2 regions of the Roseixanthobacter pseudopolyaromaticivorans genome follow, and region 2 is predicted to be linked to the other one. Evidence: predicted binding sites of a transcription regulator. Region 2 holds the regulator's gene; the other holds the start of a gene.
What was found. Region 2 encodes PhoB, which activates phosphate uptake and scavenging genes when phosphate is short. Its sites were predicted from a motif close to TGTCATNNANCTGTCAT; they were not measured.
Positions count from the first base shown of each region.

Region 1 (5,957 bases), 1.7 Mb from region 2:
ATTCCGCGCCAGTGCCGGCCGACCTCCTTGAGCGCGGCAAAGTCGATCTTGACCAGCATGGGCACGATCATCAGCCATATGAGGATGGCTACCGGCAGGTTGACCCGCGCCACTTCCAGCGCCCCGATGGTCTGGAACACGGACGGCGCCAGCGCGCCAAGCGCGACGCCGGCGATGATGCACAGGAACACCCAGAGAGTGAGATAGCGTTCAAACACGGACACGGTGCGGGATCTCCCAAGGCCGCCAGCTGCGGCCGATTGCGGCGAGAGCGTGGGCGCGGTCTGTTTCAGGACGACGACAGTTCACGCGGCCTGTCCCGAGAGTGTGAGGTCCGTCGCTCCCTCCATTTTCCCGATCTCGCCGATGCGCTCCTTGAGCGAAGCAAGATCGAGCTGCTCAAATGGCAGGTTGACGAAGGCGGAGATACGCCCGGCGAGCCGACGGTAGGTGGCAACGAAGGCAGCCTTCTGCTCAGCTTCGGTTCCCTTCACCCGGATCGGGTCGGGCAGACCCCAATGGGCCTGTAGCGGATGACCGGGGAAGGCAGGGCAGATTTCCCCAGCTGCGGCGTCGCAGGTAGTGATGACGAAATCCATCTGGGGCGCATCCGGCCTGGCGAACCCATCCCAGCTCTTGGAGGCGAGGTTCGTCGTGTCGTAGCCGAGCGAGTCGAGCAGATCGATAGCCATCGAGTGCGGCTTGAGCTTCGGCCGACTGCCGGCCGAGTAGGCCTTGAAGCGGCCTCGCCCCTCGCGGTTGAGCAACGCCTCCGCGATCAGCGACCGTGCCGAGTTGGCCGAGCAGACCAGCAGAACATTGTAGACGCGATCATTCCCAGCGGCAGGACGCAGCTGTGGAAAGGCCGCGGGGCCGGTCCCGCACCGGGGGGAGACGGCAAAACCCATCTCCGCCATCAGTTGGCTCAGCACAGGGCCCGCTGTGGACAAGCTGACGGCATAGATGATGGACCGTCCCTCGCGCCGCGACGTGACAAGGCCGGCACGCTCCAGCACGCCGAGGTGCACCGACATGGTATTGTGCGCTACCGCCAGCAGGCGGGCGATGTCGCCCGCCTGAAGGCCATAGGGCACATAGCGCAGCAGAAGACGATAAGTCTCGAAGCGCGTGCCTTGGGACAGCGCATCGAAGATCCGCGTGGCGTCTTCCCCATTCAGCTTCGTCTCGTCCATCTTGTCTCACCGTTCGAATGCTGCTCACGCGTCAGCCCAAGTGCCTCAGGCGCCGCCCTTGAAGGTCCTGGCCCAATAGTCCTTGACCTGCTGGACCAGAGCCGGCGGCAAGGGAACATAGCCGAGCTCGGACGCAAATTTCTCGCCCTCGCCCAGGGCGAAACGCCAGAACTCGAAGGCGGCTTGGCTGTTCGCCGGCACCTTCGGCTCGCGGTACATGAGAGCGAAGGTGGTCGCCGCAATAGGATAGGCATCCTCGGCGGGGGAATCGGTGATGACGACGAAAAAGTCCTTGGCGCCGGCCCAATCGAAGCTCAGCGCCGCCGCCTGGAACGCCGCCGCGCTGGGTGCGATGAACTTGCCAGCACGGTTCTGGACGAGGCCATAGGCCAGCTTCACCTGCACCACATAGGTGTATTCGACATAGCCGATGGCATTCGGGACCCGCTTGACCTCGGTCGAGACCCCTTCGTTACCGCGCGCGCCATACCCCACCGGCCAGGCGACTGCGCTGCCTTCGCCGACCTGCTGCTTCCACTCCGGGCTCGCCTTGGCAAGGTAGGACACCCAGTTGAACGTGGTTCCAGATCCATCGGAACGGTGCACCACCACGATCTTCGCGTTGGGCAGCTTGACGTCGGGATTGAGGGCCCTGATGGCGGGATCGGACCAGGTCGTGACCTTGCCGAGATAGATGTCAGCGAGAAGGGCGCCGGTGAAGCGGAGCTGGCCGGGCCCCACGCCGTCCACGTTGAACACCGGAACGACGCCACCGAACACGATGGGGAACTGGCCGAGGCCATATTTCTCCAGTTCTTCCGGCTTCAGCGGCTTGTCGGACGCGCCGAAATCCACCACCCCGTCCTTAATACGGTTGACGCCGGCCGACGAACCCACCGACTGGTATCCTACGATGTGGCCTGTGCGCTCACGAAACGCCTCCGCCCATTTCCAGATGATCGGATAGGCGAAGGTGGAGCCGGCACCCCGCACCTCCGCGGCGCGCGCCGGAGGCGCGAACATCGACAGGGCCGCGAGCGTCGCCGCAGCTGTCCAGACAAGAATGCGATTCACGGCTGGCCTCCCTTGGGTCCTAGCGACATATCGCTGGAAACAGATAGCTCCATACGAGTCATTATGTCGATAGGAGTGGACAGATCGCTATATGGCCTTCATGTCACTCTTGTGACGCCATTTACGTCGCGCCAATCGCAGCGATAGTATAAATTATCGATATGTCGATACAAATGGAAATGATGTAATGTAGAGACGGAATGCTCGCGAGGTTGAGAGGCAAATTTGTTCGGGAGGAGAAATGAATAATAGGCGCTTCATATGGACTTTATATAAGTAATATACGTCAATCGAAGTCGGATAGCCTCTCAAAAATTGCAATCAACCATGGACAATTGCCACGATGTCCATATGATTTACATGAAATAAAGCCAACCATAGCCTAGAACTACGTTGCGTCATATTCGATAAAATCTCTGTTGATTCAGGAATATCGCTCGATATACACAAATTGTCATGAATTTGTTACATAACATGCTTAGAGCCCGTGAGGCTAGGTGAGCATCAGAAGCCCTAGCGGCACTGTCCAGGGAGACGGCATCCTCATGAAGATCATCACTCTCGCGAGCGCCCTCGCGCTGCTCGCTACCGGCGCGGCCTTCAACGGCGCCGCTGCCCAGGCACTGGTCAAGGTCGACGGGTCGTCCACGGTATTCCCCGTGACCGAAGCCATGGCGGAGGAATTCCAGAAGGCGAACAAGGATATCAAGGTGACGGTCGGCATCTCCGGTACCGGCGGCGGCTTCAAGAAGTTCTGCCGCGGAGAGATCGACATCTCTGACGCCTCGCGCCCCATCACCTCCGCCGAGCAGAAGGCCTGCAAGGAAGCCGGCATCGAGTATATCGAATTGCCGGTCGCCCTTGATGCGCTCACGGTCATCGTCCACCCGTCCAACACCTGGGCGAGCGAGATGACGGTTGCGGATCTGAAGAAGATCTGGGAGCCCGAGGCCCAGGGCAAGATCACCAACTGGAAGCAGGTCCGCGACAGCTACCCGGATCGGCCGCTGGTGCTCTACGGCGCGGGCGTCGACTCAGGCACTTACGACTATTTCACCGCCGCCATCGTCGGCAAGGAGCATTCCAGCCGCGGCGACTTCACCGCATCGGAGGATGACAACGTGCTGGTCCAGGGCGTGGCGGGCGATCCCAACGCCCTCGGCTTTTTCGGCCTTGCTTACTATGAAGAGAACACCGGCAAGCTGAAGGCGGTGAAGATCAAGGTCGATGACGCCGCGCCCGCCGTGGAGCCGTCGGTCGAGAACGCCCGCACCGGCAAGTACCAGCCTCTGTCGCGGCCGATCTTCATCTACGTGAACAAGAAGGCGGCCGAAACCCGTCCGGAGGTGGCGAAGTTCGTTGAGTTCTACCAGGACCCGAAGCACGCGGTCGAGCTGGTCAAGGAAGTCGGCTATGTGCCGCTGCCCGAGGCCGCCCTGAAGGTGTTCCAGGAGCGCTTCAAGAAGCGTGAGATCGGCACCGGCTTCACCGGGTCCAAGGTCGGCGTCTCCGTCGAGGATCTCGTCAAGGAAAAGCTCGTCTACTGACAGGTGATCTTGAGGGACCTGAGGGAGGTGCTCCGGCGCCTCCCTCCATTCAGGTGAGGGTTGGACGTGGTCGCACCGGTGTCTCCAGACTCAAGAACAGGCCGGTTGCGCCTGACGGTTTCTCCGGTCTTCCTGGCGCGACGCCGGGTGGTGGACCGCATCATGCGCGTTGTCCTGTTTCTCAGTGCCGCACTCTCTGTCCTGGTCACGGCGGGCATCGTCTACGTCCTCCTGTCCGAAAGCCTGAAATTCTTCGCACAGGTGTCGATCATCTCCTTCCTGACCGACACACAATGGACGCCGGTGTTTCAGGACAAGCACTTCGGCATCATGACTCTGGTATCCGGTACTTTGGTGAGTTCGCTCATCGCCCTGCTCGTCGCGATTCCAGCCGGTACCGTGCTCGCAATCTATCTGTCGGAGTTCGCGCGGCCACAGGTGCGCGAGACCATCAAGCCGTTTCTGGAGCTTATCGCAGGCGTGCCCACTGTGGCATTCGGCTATTTCGCTCTTTTGTTCCTCACGCCCATCTTCCAGATCTTCATTCCCGGGCTGGCGGGCTTCAACCTGCTCGTGCCGGGCATCGTCATGGGCATCATGATCCTGCCCTACATCGTTTCCGTGAGCGAGGACGCCATGCGCGCGGTCCCTGCGGAACTGAGGGAGGGGGCCTATGCGCTGGGCTTCACGCGGCTCCAGACGGCGACGCGGGTGGTGATCCCCGGCGCCTTCTCCGGGGTGACGGCGGCCTACATCCTCGGCATGTCGCGGGCGGTGGGCGAGACCATGGTGGTGGCCATTGCTGCGGGCCAGCAGGCGAAGCTCGCCCTGAACCCTCTGGAGGGCGCAGCCACGATCACCTCCTATATCGTCCAGATCAGCCTCGGCGACGTGCCACATGGCTCCATCGCTTATCTCACCATCTTCGCGGCGGGCATGACGCTGTTCCTCATGACTTTCGCCTTCAACATTCTCGCCTTCTGGCTCCGCCAGAAATACCGTGAAGTCTATTGAGGGGATGGCCGTGAAGCCGCTCGCCGCTCAACCCTCCCGCCGCCTCTCCGACGCGGAAATCGTCGCTCGGGCGCATCGGTCCGACCGCAATTTCGCGATCCTGGGCCTCAGCGTGCTCGTCATTTCCATGATCGTTCTGCTGTCGCTCATCGTGGACTTCATGGTGGACGGGCTTGGCCGCATTGATCTTGATTTCCTGACGAGCTTCCCCTCCCGACGCGCTTCGGAGGCCGGCATTCTGTCCGCCTGGGTCGGCACCACGCTGGTGATGCTGGTGACGACGGCGCTGGCGGTGCCGCTCGGCGTCGCAGCAGGCCTCTATCTTGAGGAATATGCGCCGCGGAACTGGATCACCCATCTCATCGAAATCAATGTGACCAATCTCGCGGGCGTGCCCTCCATCATCTATGGGCTGCTCGCCCTCGGCCTGTTCGTGCAGAGCTTCGCCATGGGCCAGACGATTCTAGTTGCGGGCATCACGCTGGCGCTTCTCATCCTGCCCATCATCATAGTCGCCACACGCGAGGCGGTGCGCTCCATCCCGCTCGAGATCCGCGAGGGCGCCTATGCGCTTGGCGCCGACAAATGGCAGACGGTGAGCGGCTACATCCTGCCCACCGCGCGTCCCGGCATCCTCACGGGTGCCATCGTCGGTATGTCACGGGCCATCGGCGAGACCGCGCCCATCATCACCATCGGCGCGCTCACCTTCATCGCCTTCCTGCCGCCTTCACCGGTCCAGGACACCTTTCCGTTCATCAATTTCAACTGGCTCAACTCGCCGTTCACGGTGATGCCGATCCAGATGTTCAACTGGGTTTCACGTCCCCAGGCGGCGTTCCACGTGAACGCAGCAGCAACCGGTCTCATTCTGCTGCTTATGACGCTGCTGATGAATGCGATCGCCATCTGGCTGCGCTACAAGATCCGCCGGAGCATGCGCTGATGCTGCAGCCCGGCCTTTCGGAGAACGAGATGACCGCCGTGACCCCAGCATTGGACGCCGTGGCCAGCAAGGAGCCCGCCCCCCTGCGCGCTTCTGTTCGCAACCTCAATTTCTTCTACGGCGACAACCAGGCGCTCAAGGGGGTGGAGCTTCCGATCGTCGAGGGTAAGGTCACCGCCCTCA
Region 1 is NZ_CM195539.1:1,625,674-1,631,630, forward strand. It holds gene arsB (ACR3 family arsenite efflux transporter) at 1-224, opposite strand, end outside; gene V5F68_RS07860 (arsenate reductase/protein-tyrosine-phosphatase family protein) at 306-1,193, opposite strand; gene pstS (phosphate ABC transporter substrate-binding protein PstS) at 1,239-2,267, opposite strand; gene V5F68_RS07870 (PstS family phosphate ABC transporter substrate-binding protein) at 2,813-3,814, shown strand; gene pstC (phosphate ABC transporter permease subunit PstC) at 3,920-4,828, shown strand; gene pstA (phosphate ABC transporter permease PstA) at 4,815-5,774, shown strand; gene pstB (phosphate ABC transporter ATP-binding protein PstB) at 5,774-5,957, shown strand, end outside.
Region 1: a site for PhoB is predicted at 2,368-2,384, ahead of pstS (phosphate ABC transporter substrate-binding protein PstS). Genes of this name have one in related genera too.

Region 2 (5,957 bases):
TCCACCACCACCATGTCCACCGGACCGTCGGTCTTGGTCTGGAGGATGAAGCGGCCCTCGAACTTCAGCGACGATCCCAGCAGCACGGTCAGCGCCACGGCCTCGCCGATGACGCGCTTCACCGCGTTGGGATAATTGTGATGCACCAGCACCGCGTCGAGCATGGAGCCGACGCGCACCACCCGGCCGCGAATGTCGAGCGCATCCACCTGGAACGGCAGCACCGAATTGTCCGGCGCTTCCAGGCGGGCCTCAGGGCTTGTGTCCTTGGTCATGATACCTCATTCCAACCGGCAGGCTCCGGGCCTGCCTTCGACCGACGGGCGGGCATGGCCGGGGGACGATGGGTTCACCTCCCCCGGCGCCCGCCTCACGCGGCCGGCGTGTCGAAGCACCAGGCCAGAATGCCCTTTTGGGCATGCAGGCGGTTTTCGGCTTCGTCGAACACCACCGATTGCGGGCCGTCCATCACCTCGTCGGTCACTTCCTCCCCGCGATGGGCGGGCAGGCAATGCATGAAGATGGCGTCCGGCGCCGCGCGGCCCATCAGGGCGCGGTTGACCTGGTAGGGTTTCAGGAGATTGTGGCGCCGCTCGGCTTCCTTGTCGCCCATGGACACCCAGGTGTCGGTGAGGACGCAGTCCACGCCCTCCACCGCCGCCTCGGGATCGCGGGTGAACTTCACCCGCGCCTTGGTCTTCTTCACGAACTCCTTCAGCGCCTGGCGCGGCGACAATTCCTTCGGCGTCGCGACGTTCAGCTCGAAATCGAAGCTGTGGGCGGCATGGATCCAGGACGCGAGCACGTTGTTCGCGTCCCCGGTCCAGGCCACCTTGCGGCCCGTAATGGGGCCCTTGTGCTCCTCGAAGGTCATCACATCGGCCATCACCTGGCAGGGATGGGACACGCGGGTCAGCCCATTGATGACCGGCACCGTGGCATAGGTGGCCAGTTCCATCAGATCCTCGTGGCTGAGGATGCGGATCATGATGGCATCCACATAGCGCGACAGCACGCGGGCGGTGTCGGCGATGGTCTCGCCGCGCCCGAGCTGCATTTCCGCGCCGGTGAGCATCACCGTGTCGCCGCCGAGCTGGCGCATCGCCAGATCGAACGAGACGCGGGTACGCGTGGACGGCTTGTCGAACACCATCGCCAGCGATTTGCCGGCGAGCGGCCGCTCGGCCGTGCCGGCCTTGCGCTTGGCCTTGAGATCCTTCGACAATTCCAGAACCCGCCGCAGTTCCACCGCGGGGATTTCGGACAGATCAAGAAAATGACGCACGCCATTGTCCTTCATTCGGCGGCTCCCTTCGCCGACGCCAATGCAAGGCCGTTCTCGATCCGCAGGCAGGCGGCCTCGATTTTGTCGGCGGCAATGGCGATCTCGTCCTCGGTGAGGATGAGGGGCGGCAGAAGTCGAACCACGTTATCACCGGCGCCGGGGGCCAGCAGCCCCTCGTCGCGCAGGGCGAGCACCAGTTCGGCGGCGGGGCCTTGCGCCCTCACACCGAGCAGGAGTCCTTCACCTCGCACTTCGGCGATGACCGCGGGATGACGGTCCTTGATGTCGTTCAGCACGCGGACGAGCTGGGCGGAGACGGCCTGCACCCGCTCCAGGAAGCCGTCCGCCAGCACCACGTCGAGCACCGCATTGCCGACCGCCATGGCGAGCGGGTTGCCGCCATAGGTCGAGCCGTGGGTGCCGAGCGTCATGCCGCGCGCCGCATTCTCCGTGGCGAGGCAGGCCCCCATGGGGAAGCCGCCGCCGATGCCCTTCGCCACCGCCATGATGTCGGGCACGATGCCCGAGCTCTGGTAGGCGAACAGGTTACCGGTGCGCCCGACGCCGCACTGCACCTCGTCGAGGATCAGCAGCAAGCCGTGGGCATCGCACAGGGCGCGCAGCTGCGGCAGGAAGTCCGCCGACGGCACGCGCACGCCGCCCTCACCCTGGATCGGCTCCACCAGGATCGCCCCGGTCTCCGGCCCGATGGCGGCTTTCACCGCCTCGATGTCACCGAACGGCACATGGTCGAAGCCCGGCATATTGGGGCCGAAGCCTTCGAGATACTTGGCATTGCCGCCGGCCGCGATGGTCGCGAGCGTGCGCCCGTGGAACGCGCCCTCGAAGGCGATGATGCGGTTTTTCGCCTCGGCCCCGATCACATATTGGTAGCGGCGCGCCATCTTGATGGCGCACTCCAGCGCTTCTGCACCCGAATTGGTGAAGAACATGGTGTCGGCGAAGGTGGCCGCCTTCAGCCGCTCGGCCAGGCGCTCGCCGCCGACGATGCGGAACAAATTCGAGGTGTGCCAGAGCTTTCCGGCCTGTTCGGTCAGCGCCGAGACCAGGTAGGGATGGGCATGCCCGAGGATGTTGACCGCGATGCCGGCGGTGAAATCGAGATAACGTCGCCCGTCCGTCGTGACGAGCCAGCAGCCCTCTCCCCTTTCGAAAACGAGGTCGATGCGCGCGTAGGTCGGCAGAACGGGGGTGATCACAGAACCCCTCCTCTTGGGGTGGGGCGAAACGCGCTGCGTCTCGCCGGACATCAGAAACGCCAAAGGCCGCCCTCGCGGGGCGGCCCGACAAAAGGGGATTCTAATGATCGCGCGCGTGAGGTCAACAGAGCGCAGCCGTTAACGTGATCGTAACGACTTGGGGACAACGGCACATGAGTGCATTCCGACTCTGTGCGAGAGTCCGTGCATATTGTAGTTTGCTCGTGGCCGACCACGACATGTCGTGCGGTCCTGTTCCCCAAGTGACGTTGGGCCCTGCGAACCCGCGTGCGATGGCGCGCCTGGGTGCGGGAGAAGAGTCGAAGGAGGAGAGCGATGAGCTGGAACGACGAGCGCGTCGAACTCTTGAAGAAGCTCTGGGGCGAAGGGCTTTCCGCAAGCCAGATTGCCGGCGAGCTGGGCGGCATCACCCGCAATGCGGTGATTGGAAAAGTGCATCGTCTCGGCCTCTCCGGCCGGGCGAAATCGACAGTACCTGCAGCCCGTCCGCGCAAGGCCCGGCCTGAAACGCCCGTGAACAAGCCCGCGCCGCGTCCGCAGACGATCGGCAACACCGCCCTGGCTCCCGCATTGGAAGCCTTCGTGGCGCCCGAACCCGCGCCGCGTCCCGCCGGTGGAGACAATATCGTCGCCATGGGTCAGCGCTGCACCATCATGAACCTGACCGAAGGCACCTGCCGCTGGCCGATCGGCGAGCCGGGCACGGAAAGCTTCTATTTCTGTGGCGGGCGCAGCCTCACCGGCATGCCTTACTGCACGACCCATGCGCGGATGGCCTACCAGCCCACGCAGGATCGCCGGCGCGACCGGCGCGTCGCCCGCATCTGAGCGGCGACAGTCACGAAGGACATGCGCCGGCCGAGCGGATTTCGCCGGCGCACGCAAAGGATCGAAGAGATCGAGCCGGAAGGATCGCCGTCACCGACATGGGACGGCCAAAGCGTGCTTTTCGGCCCGCTTCGATGCAGCCCGCCGGCCGCGACGCGGTCATCCGCTGGAAACATAGGGGCCTCGAGCACAGCTCGGCCCCGGAGGGAAAGCCTCCGCCGCCGGCATATCGCCCGCGGGCTCCTCTAAAGCTTGCTCCGCAATGCCATCGCCCTGCGCGGCACTGCGATGGCCGGCTCGGACAGCCCATCGCAAGCCTTCGCCTGGAGCGAGCCCGGACCCGCGATCATCGGGCCCGGCTCTCGCATCCTTCCTCGGTGGGCCGCGCTCAATGCACGCGGGCGAACATCTCGTTGAACGAATAGCCCGCCCCCCGCACGGTGCGGATCGGATCCGACTGCCGGCCGCGGTTGATCGCCTTGCGCAGGCGCCCCACGTGGACATCCACCGTGCGCTCGTCGATATAGACGTCCTGGCCCCACACGCCGTCGAGCAATTGCTCGCGCGAGAACACCCGGCCGGGGCTCTGCATGAGAAATTCGAGCAGGCGGAATTCGGTCGGGCCGAGGTGGACCTCGCGGCCGGAGCGGTGAACCCGGTGGGTCTCCCGGTCCAGCTCGATGTCGCCGGCCCGCAGCAGGGTCGCGACATGCTCCGGCTTGGCCCGCCGCAGCAGCGCCCGCACCCGCGCCAGAAGCTCCGGCACGGAGAAGGGCTTCACCACATAATCGTCCGCCCCGGTCGCCAGGCCGCGCACGCGCTCGGTCTCGTCGCCGCGGGCGGTGAGCATGATGACCGGCAGCCGCTCGGTTTCCGGGCGGGTGCGCAAGCGGCGGCACAACTCGATGCCCGAAAGCCCCGGCAGCATCCAGTCGAGAATGACGAGGTCCGGCACGCTTTCGCGCAGCCGGGTCTCGCCTTCATCGCCTCGTCCGACGCTCTCGACGAAATAGCCTTCCGACTCCAGATTGTAGCGGAGCAGGAGGGTCAGGGGTTCCTCGTCCTCGATAATCAAGATACGCGCAGGCACGGATTTTACCCCTGAAGGCTATGCCCCGGGAAAGTCACGGTCGTCTCGCTTGAGACATCCGCCTTCGGGCGCTCGTCGGACAGCATCTGCCCCGAAACCATGTAATAGACGGTTTCAGCGATGTTCGTCGCGTGGTCGCCGATGCGCTCGATATTCTTGGCGCAGAACAGGAGATGCGTGCACACCGAGATGTTGCGCGGGTCTTCCATCATATAGGTGAGAAGTTCGCGGAACAGCGAGGTGTACATGGTGTCGATGCCGCTGTCGCGGACCCACACGTCCACCGCCTTCGCCTGGTCGTGGCTGGCATAGGCATCCAGCACTTCCTTGAGCTGCTCCAGCACCAGGTCGGACATGTGCTCGACGCCGCGCACCAGCTTCTGGGGGTGATATTCCCCCTCGATGGCGAGCACGCGCTTGCCGACGTTCTTCGCGAGGTCGCCGATGCGCTCCAGGTCGGAGGCGATGCGGATCGAACCCACGACATCGCGCAGGTCGCTCGCCACCGGCTGGCGCTTGGCGATGCAGAGGATCGCCTTTTCCTCGATCTCCCGCTGCAGCAGATCCACGCTCGTATCGAGCAGGATCACGCGCTGTGCGGACGCGGTATCGCGGCGGATCAGGGCATTGACGGCATCAGCCACCATGCGCTCCGACTGGCCACCCATTTCGACGACCTTGCGGCCGATCTCCTTCAGCTCGGCATCGAAGGCCGAGACGGTATGGTCGGACATCTCGCAGATCCTTGCTTGGTCAGCCGAAGCGGCCGGTGATGTAGTCGCGGGTCTTGATCTGCTTGGGGTTGGTGAAGATCACGTCGGACGGCGCGACCTCGACCAGTTCGCCCAGATAGAAAAAGGCGGTGATGTCGGCGCAGCGCGCCGCCTGCTGCATGTTGTGGGTCACGATGACGATCGTGAAGTCCTGCTTCAATTCGTCGATCAGATCCTCGATCTTCGAGGTGGAGATCGGATCGAGCGCCGAGGTCGGCTCGTCCAGCAGGATCACTTCCGGCTGCACGGCGATGGTGCGGGCGATGCACAGGCGCTGCTGCTGGCCGCCGGACATGCCGAGCGCCGAGGTGTGCAGGCGGTCCTTGGTCTCTTCCCAGATGGCGGCCTTGCGCAGGCAGCTTTCCACCCGCTCGTCCATCTTCGCCTTGCTGAGATTCTCGTGCAGGCGCACGCCGAAGGCGATGTTGTCGTAGATCGACATGGGGAACGGCGTCGGCTTCTGGAACACCATGCCGATGCGCGTGCGCACCACGGTGGGGTCCAGTTCCTTGCCGACAATGTTCACGCCGTCGAACATCACCCCGCCCTCGGCGCGCTGGCCGGGATAGAGGTCGTACATGCGGTTGAACACGCGCAGCAAGGTGGACTTGCCGCAGCCCGAGGGGCCGATCATCGCGGTGACGCGCTTTTCGGGGATCTCGAAATTGATGTTCTTCAGCGCGTGGTTCTGCCCGTAATAGAAATCGAGCTTCTCCACCTTGATCTTGGTGGGCGCCTGG
Region 2 is NZ_CM195539.1:3,349,923-3,355,879, forward strand. It holds gene V5F68_RS15895 (Hsp33 family molecular chaperone) at 1-275, opposite strand, end outside; gene argF (ornithine carbamoyltransferase) at 371-1,300, opposite strand; gene V5F68_RS15905 (aspartate aminotransferase family protein) at 1,297-2,505, opposite strand; gene V5F68_RS15910 (GcrA family cell cycle regulator) at 2,842-3,354, shown strand; gene phoB (phosphate regulon transcriptional regulator PhoB) at 3,743-4,444, opposite strand; gene phoU (phosphate signaling complex protein PhoU) at 4,450-5,178, opposite strand; gene pstB (phosphate ABC transporter ATP-binding protein PstB) at 5,198-5,957, opposite strand, start outside.